One region of the Pseudoalteromonas sp. S3776 genome, then DNA from elsewhere that is predicted to be linked to it. Evidence: predicted binding sites of a transcription regulator. Region 1 holds the regulator's gene; each other region holds the start of a gene.
What was found. Region 1 encodes MetJ, which represses methionine synthesis genes. Its sites were predicted from a motif close to TAGACGTCTAGACGTCTA; they were not measured.

Region 1 (4,296 bases):
CGTTTTTGCATGTAACACAGGGTTACCCAACCGAGCTAATAGGTTAGCTTGTTCACGGCACACTTTGTTGTACTTAATCGCCTTTTCAACTTTACGGGGATCTGCACTAAACACGCCAGGTGTATCAGTCCAAATACATACATTGTGTGCGTCGCAATAATTGGCTAATAAAGTGGCGCTGTAGTCACTGCCATTACGCCCAAGCGTAACTGTTTCGCCATCAGCACTTGCTGCGATAAACCCTGTTACTACGTTAATTTTATTTGCTTCAATAACTTGGCTGCATTGCTGCTTGTTTTTCGCATGCAAAAGCTCCCCGCTTGTTACACTAAACAGCGCTCTAGCATCATGAGCACACGCTTGAATGTTTAATTGCGTTAAATAGGCCGCCAATAACCGCGCAGACCACAGTTCGCCATGCGCCAGTAGCGCCGCCTCTTGCAACTGCTGCTCGTTGGCTTGCTCTGCCACATCACTTAGCTCTTGCGCTAACACAGCTAAAGCTGCGTGTTTAGCATCGGCTTTTAATAACGCTTCAATTAATGCTGTTTGGTGGTTACTCAATTGCAGTAAAATATCAGCAACGGCTTGCTTATCTTGTTGTTGATAACTTTGCCACAGCGAAACCAAGGTATCAGTGGTTTTACCCGCAGCAGATACAACCACGCAGTCGCCTGGCTGTGTGTGAGCAATAATAATTTTTGCCACACTTTGATAGCGCTCGCTCGAACTTAAGCTCGAGCCACCAAACTTATGTACACTATTTACCATACTCAATCACCACAAAGCTGGATGGGCAGCCTGCTGCTTTACATCACCATTGGCATTGCCTGCGGCTTTACCAACGCGCCCTACATTTTTATTTTGTCCAGGTTTAACTAAGTTAAAAACACGCTCAAAATCAGCTAATAGATCTTCTACATCTTCAATACCGACCGAAATACGAATTAACGTATCGCCCACTCCCGCTTCTAGACGCGCTTTTGGCTCCATACCTGCATGAGTCATGGTCGCAGGGTGACAAATTAAACTCTCAACCCCACCTAGCGATTCAGCTAAGCTAAACTCTTTAAGGCTTGTTAAAAACGCCGCAGCATCATCCACATCCCCCTTAATATCAAAGCTAACCATGCCACCAAAGCCAAGTTGTTGGGCTTTAGCAAGCGTATGTTGAGGGTGCGATTCAAGGCCAGGGTAGTAAACTTGGCTAACATACTCAGAGCTTTCAAGGTATTTAGCAATCGCCAGAGCATTTTCTTGGTGCTGCCTTAAGCGCACATTTAAAGTACGTAAACCACGTAACGTTAAATAGCTATCAAATGGAGCGCCGGTAATGCCAATGTTATTGGCCCACCAAGCAAGCTCATCACCAAGCTCTTGTGTTGCAGCAACAACTGCACCGCCTACAACATCAGAATGGCCGTTGATATATTTAGTGGTTGAGTGCACCACAATATCTACGCCAAACTTAATTGGATTTTGTAATGCCGGAGATAAAAAGGTGTTATCGGCAGCCACTAATGCACCGCACTGTTTTGCTATATCCGTCACGGCTTTCATATCCGTTAGGCGCAGCACAGGGTTACTGGGTGTTTCTATCCAAATTAATTTAGGTTTAATGGTTAAAATTTGTTCTAGGTTTTCTGAGTTAGTTAAATCTAGTACTTTAAGTTTAAGCAAGCCGCGTTTTTCTAACGACGTAAATAAACGGTAGCTGCCGCCATAACAATCGTGAGGGATAACCAAGGTATCATCGTTATTTAATAACTGTGTGGCTAAATGCACCGCAGCCATGCCCGTAGCAGTAATAATTCCCCGCGCGCCACCTTCAAGCTCTGCTAGCGTTTCAGCTAAAATATCGCGATTAGGATTGCCACTGCGCCCATAGTCATATGCGCGCTTAGTATCAAAATCGGCAAACGAATATGTCGTCGATAAATAAATTGGCGGTACAACGGCGCCATGATGTTTATCGGCATCAACCCCATTTCGTACAGCAATGGTTGCTTTGTTTTTTTCGCTCATATTCGTCACCTGATTAATTTGGATGTTTAGACGTCTAAAAGAGTAAGTTATCCATTATAATAAGTCAAAGCTTTTAAAGCTCTAGATGGCTAAAAATAATATACGTGTAAAGCCCTCATAAATCTTTATTTGCCGTTACAGCCAGCTTATTAAGATAGATTGCTATCTATTATTTGACTATCTTTTTTAAAACGATAGAATTTCACGCATATTTACACGCTTTTTACGCCGTGTGAGAAATTAATAATCTGAGGCAACGATACATCTTATGGCTAAATGGAATGGTGAGTATATTCACCCATACGCAGAACACGGGAAAAAATCAGAGCAAGTTAAAAAGATCACCGTTTCGATCCCGCTAAATGTATTAAAAGTATTAACTGATGAGCGTACACGTCGTCAAATAAACAACCTGCGTCATGCAACAAATAGCGAGTTACTATGCGAAGCGTTTTTGCATGCATTTACAGGCCAACCATTACCTAATGATGATGACCTACGTAAAGACAACGCAGAAAAAGTACCTGAAGAAGTTAAAAAAATAATGCAAGAAATGGGTTTAGAAGTGCCTATTTTAGACGAAGAATAAAACGTCTTTTTAAACAAAAAAACCTCAGCATGCTGAGGTTTTTTGTTTAAGCGCTATATATTACGCCATGTAATTTTCAGGCAAGTCGATTTGTGCCACGCCCGATTCAACAGCCGCCATCGCAACCGCCTTGGCTATACGTGGTAATAAACGCGGGTCCATCGGCTTAGGAATAATGTAATCTGCACCAAATTCGAGCTTTTCTACACCCGCCGCTGTTAATACTTGCTCAGGCACTGGCTCTTTAGCAATACTACGAATAGCTTCAACAGCTGCTATTTTCATTTCATCGTTAATTGCGCTTGCACGCACATCTAAAGCACCACGGAAAATAAACGGGAAACATAAAACATTATTAACTTGGTTAGGAAAATCAGAACGCCCTGTGGCCATAATTAAGTCTTTACGCGCACTGTGCGCAAGCTCAGGTGCAATTTCAGGATCTGGGTTTGAACATGCAAATACCACTGGCTTATCGGCCATTAACTTTAGGTCTTCAGGTGCTAGCAAATTAGGACCCGATACACCTACAAATACATCTGCATCAGCAATTACATCTTGCAGCGTGCGCTTATCTGTATTGTTAGCAAAAAGCTGTTTGTATTCATTTAAGTCATCACGACGAGTATGAATAACCCCTTTGCGGTCTAGCATATAAATATGTTCGCGCAATGCTCCACACTTAATTAACAGCTCCATACACGCAACTGCTGCAGCACCGGCACCTAAGCATACAATAATGGCATCTTCTATTGATTTGCCTTGCACTTCTAATGCGTTAAGCATCCCTGCTGCAGTTACAATAGCGGTACCGTGTTGGTCATCATGAAAAACCGGAATACTGCAGCGTTCAATAAGCGCTTTTTCAATTTCAAAACACTCTGGCGCTTTAATATCTTCTAAGTTAATACCACCAAACGTGTCTGCAATGTTGGCCACTGTATTTATAAAATCTTCGGTGGTGCGATGCTTAACTTCAATATCAATAGAGTCAAGGCCGGCAAAACGCTTAAATAAGAGCGCCTTACCTTCCATAACAGGCTTAGAGGCTAGTGGCCCTAAATTACCTAAACCTAAAATTGCCGTACCATTACTGATAACTGCAACCATATTCCCTTTACCGGTGTATTTATACGCATTGGCTGGATCTGCTGCAATTTCTCGCACAGGCTCTGCTACACCTGGGCTATAGGCTAATGCTAAATCTTGCACCGTTTCAGCTGGTTTTGTTAGCTCAATGCTGATTTTGCCTGGAACGGGGTGAGAATGGTAATGTAATGCTTGTTCACGAAAATCTGACATAACGCGATGGTATCCTGCAATTTAAGTTAAGTGAGAGGGAGTATGGCGCTAAGATACTCTTATTAATTTTAAATTCCAAGCAATATCAGGTCTATCCTGTTATATGCTATATCCGTTAATTTTAAGTGATTTATCAGCAACTTCGCTAAAAGTTATCAACATTAAACAAATAAAAATTCATTCAAAAAGTGCTTTTTGAGGTTCATTTTACCTAAACAATATTTTTGGTATTTTGCATGATATTAGTTTATCAAACTGCACCATTATGGCGCGTTAATCACTGTTAAAAACAAATATCGCCACGATTAGCGCTTTTAGCAACTTGGTTAAAAATTAACGTATAAAAAATATAGAGAAGAATTGTCTGTTTGTCTGCAAAG
Region 2 (4,296 bases), on a different contig from region 1:
AAATGGGCATTTTCTGGTATCGATGGCCAAATATCATTACATAAATGGCAAAAAACCATTGATCTGATTACGGGGCTTTTTTCGGCTCCTTCCGGCTATATAGTTCAGGCTACTAGTAAAGGCTATCGCGTAGTTATTAGAGCAAATGAAGGCGGCTCACACTTTGAAACCAACCCTATACTCCCTCCAGAAACGCCCTTATTTTGTAAATATGTAGCCGAAAACAACAACACTTTGTATGTTAGCGATACCCGCAACGATACGCAGTGGAATACCATGCCCGAGGTGATTGAAGAGGGCGTTGAATCCTACCTAGGCTTGCCAATTCACTGGCCTGAAGGTGAAGTATTTGGCACCTTGTGTTTAAAAGATTCAAAAAAAACCAGTTACACCGATGAATATTTTGAGCTAATAGAGCAGCTTCGTGATTTAATTGAAGACGATTTAGCCCTTATTTATAGCTTTGAGCAAATGCGCGAAATAGCCATGCTTGACCCGCTTACCAATATTTATAATCGCCGTGCACTTAGCTTACTTGCCCAACACAAACTTAATTTAGCGCTGCGTTTAGGTTTTGATGTGTGTTGCTTGTTTATTGATATAAATGACTTTAAAAAACTAAACGACACTTATGGCCATGAAATAGGCGACCAAGCGTTAATCCTCTTAGCAAATACCTTAAAAACACATTTAAGAGAGGCTGATATAGTAGGGCGTTTAGGGGGCGATGAATTTGTAGCTGTAATGCAAATCAGTGATAGAAGTAAGCTTAGCCATATTATTGATAAAATAAAAATTGAGTATACAAACGCACTATTAGAAAACAACGTATGCGCGTTGACACTTAGCATAGGCGAAAGTTTTACTAATAAACAAAAGCAACCTTTTGATACGTTATTAAATTTGGCCGATCACCAAATGTATAAAAATAAACAAGCGTATAAATTGGCTAAAAAAGCATAATAATAAAAGCAATACACTTAAACATAGCAACAAAAAGCAAGCCATTAGGCTTGCTATAAACGGGGAGAATGAGGCTCTAAGCGATTTGTTTTTCGGCTAAGTTTAATTCCATCGTGGCTTTTAATAAACGGTATAAGTTTATTGATGCGTCAATTTCTTCTTTACGGTTTGTTAAGCTTTCAATATTTAAGCCCAGTGGCACATCAAGATGCGCACAGCTTTTAAGTATTAGGTCGAGGTTTTCTCGGCAAATACGTACCGATTCACTTAAGGTGTTCTCTGCATCAAGCATGCGCCATTTAGTGGCCTCTGGCACTGAGATACCCAACCATTTCATAAACTCTAAGGTTTTATCGCCACCGCACGGGGTAAACGTTAAAATAATTCGTTTTGGTGTAATACCTTGCGCTTTACAGGTACGCGCATAACTAGTGATTAGCTCTATCGTTGCTTGTGCGTCGTAAACCGCTTGCGATATAAAAAACTGACACCCTTGTGCTGTTTTTTCTATAAGGCGCTCGTGCTCATTTCGCTTACTTGCATGGCGCTCTGCTATGGTAACGCCCCCTAAAAAGAAGTCATCACTTTGCTCTGCAAGCGTTTTATAGGCATTGGGCAAGCTTAGTTTTATATCACCCACCGATGAAGGGCTACCCACTAAAACCACATTTTTTAAATCGTAGTCGCTTTTGGTTTCATCCAACCAGCCTTTAAACTCTTCTACACCACGCTGTGCCACACTTTTGTAAGTAATAACATCAGGAGCAGATAAATTACGTAGTAAGTGGCTGTATTCACGCGGATCAACCGTTTGTTTAAACGGGAATGGGCGTGCTTTATCTGTACGGCTACTTTCATCTTGAATGTCGTAAATTATTACGCCGTCGTATTCAATTTCGTGTAAGCGAGCAAGTAGTTTTTCTGCAATGATTTTTAGTTGCACTTTATCAGTACCAATTTTAGGCGGGGTAGTACCAATAAGATAAACACCTTGATTGGTGTCTTCTATTTTTTCTTGTAGTGATAAAGCCATAATCCTCATTCCAGCTTAGTCCAATGTATGTAATTTAATATAGCAGCCATTTAGACGTCTAGATAGATTTATTTGGTGAAAGTTTTTCAATTAACTTGAGTATTTTTCATGCTTAAGTGTTTTTAAAATAGGGAATTGACACAGTTGTTTACATTAAAACCGTCGCAAAGCTCTTACAATCATTTCCTTTAGGGCATAATCAACTATGAATTAGCATTAAATCTAATAACAAATTTGCTCAATTTAAAAAGGGACAACAATGAAATTTAAATTACTAGCAACAAGCTTAGCGGTATCGCTGGCACTAACAGGCTGCGCAACACAGCAAAGCGAAAACACCCAAGCAGCACAGCAACAGCAAACAACAGCCGCTGATGAGCGTGTATTTTCGCAAGAGTACTTAATCGAAGAGCTTGATAACGGCTTACGTGTAATGGTTGTTAAAACCGATTACCCCGATGTCGTGTCGCTGCAAATTCCGGTATCGGTTGGTTCACGAAATGAAGTAAAAGAAGGTAAAACCGGGTTTGCTCACTTTTTTGAGCACATGATGTTTAAAGGCTCTAAAAAATTCCCGCAAGACGAATACACTGCCATTTTTAAAAATGCAGGGGTAGATAACCGTGCTTACACCACTAATGATTACACAAACTACCATTTAAACTTTTCAAAGCAGCACCTTGATAAAGTACTTGAAATTGAAGCCGATATTTTTCAAAACTTAACCTACACCGAAGAGCAATTTAGAACCGAAGCGCTAACGGTTAAAGGGGAGTATTTAAAAAATAACGCCAGCCCAATTCGTAAGTTATTGAGCGCAGTTCGCGAAGAAGCGTTTGATACACACACCTATAAACATACCACCATGGGCTTTTTTGAAGATATTGAAGCCATGCCAGATCAAATGGCGTACGGTAAAGAATTTTTTGATAAGTTTTATAAGCCAGAATATGTATCGCTAGTAATTGTCGGCGATGTAGACCCTAAAGCCACCATGGCTATGGTGAAAAAACATTGGGGTGGCTGGAAAAAAGGCAATTACGTTGCTGATATAAAAGCCGAGCCTGCACAACAAGCGCCTAAATATGTACATGAGAAAAACGAAGGTCTGCCTGGTCATTGGTTGCTTGTATCTTACAAAGGTGCGGCCTGGGAGCCTGCAAAAAAAGATAGAGCCGCGCTTGATTTAATCTCACAACTTTATTTTTCAAATAACTCAGATTTATACCAAGAATTGGTTGTTGAAAAACAAATAGCGAGTCAAATGTTTACCTACAATCCAGAGACAAAAGATCCTGGTTTATTGCATGTATTTGTAAAAGTAGAAAATGAAGATGATTTAGCAAAAGCACGCGATGCTATTAATCGCACTTACGCAAAAGCACGTACCGTGCTTGTTGATGAGCAAAAACTAAATGATTTAAAATCAAACCTTAAATACAGCTTTATTAACGGCTTAGATTCATCACAAGCAATTGCGTCAACCCTTGCAAGATACATGCATTTTGAGCGCGATCCAGAGGTAATTAACCAGCTTTATAAATCGGCCGACAACATCACAGCACAAGATATTAAAGCCGTGGCTAATAAATACTTTGTAGATGACACGCGTACAACCGTAACTATGTCGGCACTTGATAAAGCCCCTGGGTTTGAGCAAGAAACAAGCTTAAACGCGTTAGTCGCAAAACTTGATAAAGCCCCTGAAGCACCAGTATTTAAAGTACTTGATAAAACCAATAGCTCGCCACTGATTGATGTAAACTTTTTATTCAATACAGGGGCTGCCGCAGACCCTAAAGGTAAAAAAGGGGTTGCTGCGCTTACAGCCGCTATGCTTGCTCAAGGTGGCTCGCAAAGTACGAGTTACAAAGAGATACAAAAAGCGCTTTACCCGCTTGCGGGTAGTTTCGGTTATCAAATAGATAAAGAAATGCTGTCGTTCCAAGGGCGTATACATAAAGACAATGCTGAAACATGGTATGCAATTATAAGCGAGCAACTGCTTAACCCAGGTTTTAGAGACGATGACTTTAAACGCCTTAAAAAAGAAATGATCGACGGTATTAAATCGGGCTTAAAAGCCTCTAACGACGAAGAGCTTGGTAAAGAAGTACTCTACAGCACGCTTTATAAAGGCCACCCATACGAAAGCTACAACTACGGCGATATTTCGGATTTAGAAGCACTAACGCTTGATGATGTAAAAGCATTTTACAACACAGAGCTTACCCAATCTAAACTAACACTGGGTTTAATTGGCGCTGTGCCAAAAGCACTTAAAGCAAATATTATGAGTG
Region 3 (4,296 bases), on a different contig from region 1:
ATTTGCCCTCATGGGTGAGTTTTTTTCATAGCGTTGAAATAGCAACGTAGCCCCATTAAACGGGTGTATAACGGGTAAGTAAAGAGTATGGTCTTGTCGCCATAACTCGTTAATTAACAACGATGTATCTAATTCTCCATCGTTACTAAAGTAAATGGCTATCTGTTTTTTCGAGGCTGTTTTCTCGCTATTTAGCTGTTGAGTAAAATTCAACTTTAGCTGTGCAGCGGCTTTTTCTTGCTGCTTTTTTGATAAATTATTGCGTAATTGGCGAATAGATTGGCGTATGTGTGTACGTTTATTGCTCATTGTAATTACGCACCTTCGATTAAATAGACACTAAATCAGGAAAAGCTAAGTAAACAGCAAGCACAATTAGTAGTAAAACGGCGGTGGCAATCAGTGAATATAACAAAATATTGCTACGCGCTTTAACAGGTTCATCAAGTTGCTCGTCAAGCATTAGATCATCTTCTTGCCACTCATCGCTTTCGTCTGCAGGGCTTTTTAGCTCATTGGTTGGAAGCCTTTGTTCTAGCTCTTCTAGCTTTTCTTCTAGGCGGATCAGGCTGCTTGTTATGTAATCGAGGGCATCAAAAATCCGTTCATCACGCTGACTAGCTGCACTAGGGTTTTGAGGAGGCTGCTCACCTGTGGCTTGTAACTTACTTTTAATGCCTAAACTTGCGAGTAATTTGGCTTGCTTTAGGGCTTTGTCTTTATTGCTTGGTGCAAAGAGTGTCTTGCCGTTAAAAAACTGTGTTACTTTATCTTCAGACGTTTTTAGTTTATTTGCTAAATTAACGCAGGCAGTTTTAGTTTCAGTGCCCTCAGCTAGCCCTACAAACATAACGCGAAAATTATTGGCCATTTACTTATCCCTTAAGCTTTTATTATGCAAAGAGTATATACCTAAAACAGCAAGTAATTCGAGGGCTCGCTAAAACTCATTATTAACTTTTGTTTTAGATATAAAAACGGCCCTTAAAAGGGCCGTTTTTAATTAATGTGTTTTGGCTTAAAGGCCTGCAGCTGCGCGAAGTGCGTCTGCTTTATCTGTACGTTCCCATGGGAATTCGTCACGACCAAAGTGACCGTATGCCGCTGTTGGTTGGTAAATTGGGCGCTCTAAATCAAGCATTTGAATTAAGCCATAAGGGCGTAGGTCAAAGTGCTCGCGAATAAGCTCGATTAAGCGACCTTCTTCAAGCTTGCTTGTACCAAAGGTTTCAACGCTGATAGAGGTAGGCTCTGCAACACCAATTGCGTAAGATACTTGCAGCTCACACTTATCAGCAAGGCCTGCAGCCACTACGTTTTTAGCTACGTAGCGTGCAGCATATGCTGCTGAACGGTCAACTTTTGATGGATCTTTACCAGAGAAAGCACCACCACCGTGACGTGCCATACCACCGTATGTATCTACAATGATTTTACGACCTGTTAAACCACAGTCGCCCATAGGTCCGCCAATTACAAAACGACCCGTTGGGTTAATGAAAAATTTAGTCGCGCTTGTAATAAGCTCGGCAGGAAGTACCGGCTTAATAATGGTTTCCATCACGGCTTCTACTAAATCATTTTGCGAGATTTCTTCAGCGTGCTGAGTAGAAAGTACAACTGCATCAATACCTACTGGCTTGCCGTTTTCGTATGCAAACGTTACTTGCGATTTTGCATCTGGGCGTAACCAATTAAGCTCGCCGCTTTTACGTACTTGGGCTTGGCGCTGTACTAAACGGTGTGAGTAAGTAATTGGCGCAGGCATCAGTACTTCTGTTTCGTTACATGCGTAACCAAACATTAGGCCTTGGTCGCCAGCACCTTGTTCTTCTGGGCTAGTACGGTCAACACCTTGGTTAATATCAGGAGACTGCTTACCAATAGTGTTTAAAATAGCACACGAGTCTGCATCGAAACCCATGTCTGAATGCGTGTAGCCAATTTCACGTACTGTTTTACGTGTGATTTCTTCAATATCAACCCATGCGCTAGTCGTGATTTCACCACCAACCATAACCATACCGGTTTTTACGTAAGTTTCGCACGCAACACGGGCATGAGAGTCTTGCTCTAGGATAGCATCAAGTACCGCATCAGAGATTTGATCGGCGATTTTATCCGGATGACCTTCAGAAACAGATTCAGAAGTAAATAAATGTTTTGCCATTGTATTTCTGCTCACAAATATTGCGCTTCACAAACGTCGGTATTAGCGCTAAAAAATTAAGGGGCGTATTTTATCTAAAACGAAACTGCTTGCATAGTGTTTTTACGCCTAGACGTCTAAATAAAATGAGTAATCACTTTTTGGTCTTAAAAAATATTCATAATAGCCCATTTTTATGGGGTTTTTAATTGCACACAGCACCCACATTAAGTAAGAATGGTTGCTATAACAGCTCTTAAGTTACTTAAGGGTATAAACGAGCACATTAGTACCCGCGCAAATACACATAAAGGTAGGAGAATTCATGCCATCTCGCAAAGAACTTGCAAATGCTATTCGCGTCTTGTCAATGGACGCAGTACAAAAGGCCAAATCTGGTCACCCTGGAGCCCCTATGGGCATGGCCGATATCGCAGAAGTATTATGGCGCGATTATCTAAAGCATAATCCAACTAATCCAGAGTGGGCTGACCGTGACAGATTTATTCTTTCAAACGGCCACGGTTCAATGCTTATTTATTCTCTGCTGCACCTAAGTGGTTACGACTTACCAATTGATGAAATTAAAAACTTCCGTCAAATGCATTCAAAAACACCTGGCCACCCAGAGTACGGTTACGCGCCAGGTATCGAAACCACTACGGGCCCATTAGGTCAGGGGATCACAAACGCGGTTGGTATGGCACTTGCTGAAAAAGCATTGGCTGCACAATTTAACCGTGAAGGTCACGACATTGTTGATCATTACACCTATGCATTTATGGGTGATGGTTGTTTAATGGAAGGTATTTCTCATGAAGCATGTTCACTTGCGGGCACCTTAGGCCTAGGCAAGTTAGTTGCTTTTTGGGATGACAATGGCATTTCAATCGATGGTGAAGTAGAAGGTTGGTTTAGCGACGATACACCAGCACGTTTTAAAGCGTATGGCTGGCACGTAATTAGTGGCGTAGATGGCCACGATAGCGACGCAATCAGTGCTGCAATAGCTGAAGCTAAAAGTGTTACCGATAAACCAACGCTTATTTGTTGTAAAACAGTGATTGGTTATGGCTCGCCTAACAAGTCGGGTAGCCACGATTGTCACGGCGCACCTTTAGGTGATGACGAAATTACAGCATCTCGCGAATTTTTAGGTTGGACTGGCGAGGCATTTGAAATTCCTGAAGATATTTACGCACAGTGGGATGGAAAAGCTAAAGGGCAAGAACTTGAATCAAGCTGGGACGAAAAGTTTGCAGCGTACGCAGATGCGTACCCAGAGCTAGCAGCAGAATTTAAACGTCGTACAGCTGGCGATTTACCTGCTGATTGGGCACAAAAATCACAAGAGTACATAGAGCAGTTACAAGCAAACCCTGCAAATCCAGCATCGCGTAAAGCATCACAAAATGCATTAAACGCCTTTGGCCCAATTTTACCAGAATTCATGGGTGGCTCAGCCGACTTAGCTGGCTCAAACTTAACAATTTGGGATGGCTCTAAAGGATTAACTGCAGACGATGCAAGTGGTAACTACGTTTATTACGGTGTACGTGAGTTTGGTATGTCGGCAATTATGAACGGTATTGCCCTTCACAAAGGCTTTATTCCTTACGGTGCTACTTTCTTAATGTTTATGGAATATGCGCGTAACGCTGTACGTATGGCTGCACTAATGAAGCAACCAAGCATTTTTGTATACACACATGATTCAATCGGTTTAGGTGAAGACGGTCCAACTCACCAACCGGTAGAGCAAATTGCTAGCATGCGTTTAACGCCAAACTTATACAACTGGCGCCCGTGTGACCAAGTTGAGTCGGCAATTGCATGGCAACAAGCTATTGAGCGTAAAGATGGCCCTACATCACTTATCTTTACTCGCCAAGGCCTTGAGCAACAATCGCGTGACGCTCAACAATTAGCAGATGTTAAAAAGGGCGGGTACATCCTTAGCTGTGACGGCAACCCTGAGCTAATTATTATTGCTACTGGTTCTGAGGTACAACTAGCGCAAGACTCAGCAAAAGAACTACGCAGCCAAGGTAAAAAGGTACGTGTTGTCTCTATGCCGTGTACTGATGCGTTTGAAGATCAAAGCGCCGAATACAAAGAAAGCGTACTACCTTCAGCCGTTACACGCC

Region 2: the regulator MetJ is predicted to act here: its motif matches at 2,040-2,057, upstream of CWC16_RS14345 (methylenetetrahydrofolate reductase).
Region 3: the regulator MetJ is predicted to act here: its motif matches at 2,272-2,289, upstream of metK (methionine adenosyltransferase).

Annotation. Positions count from the first base shown of each region.
Region 1 covers NZ_PNCU01000033.1:29,020-33,315, reverse strand. Annotated here, with positions in the region: gene metL (bifunctional aspartate kinase/homoserine dehydrogenase II) at 1-771, opposite strand, end outside; gene metB (cystathionine gamma-synthase) at 778-2,025, opposite strand; gene metJ (met regulon transcriptional regulator MetJ) at 2,294-2,614, shown strand; gene CWC16_RS13690 (malic enzyme-like NAD(P)-binding protein) at 2,675-3,916, opposite strand.
Region 2 covers NZ_PNCU01000038.1:24,978-29,273, forward strand. Annotated here, with positions in the region: gene CWC16_RS14340 (sensor domain-containing diguanylate cyclase) at 1-963, shown strand, start outside; gene CWC16_RS14345 (methylenetetrahydrofolate reductase) at 1,040-1,996, opposite strand; gene CWC16_RS14350 (M16 family metallopeptidase) at 2,256-4,296, shown strand, end outside.
Region 3 covers NZ_PNCU01000038.1:59,151-63,446, forward strand. Annotated here, with positions in the region: gene CWC16_RS14475 (5-formyltetrahydrofolate cyclo-ligase) at 1-309, opposite strand, end outside; gene CWC16_RS14480 (hypothetical protein) at 329-871, opposite strand; gene metK (methionine adenosyltransferase) at 1,019-2,170, opposite strand; gene tkt (transketolase) at 2,475-4,296, shown strand, end outside.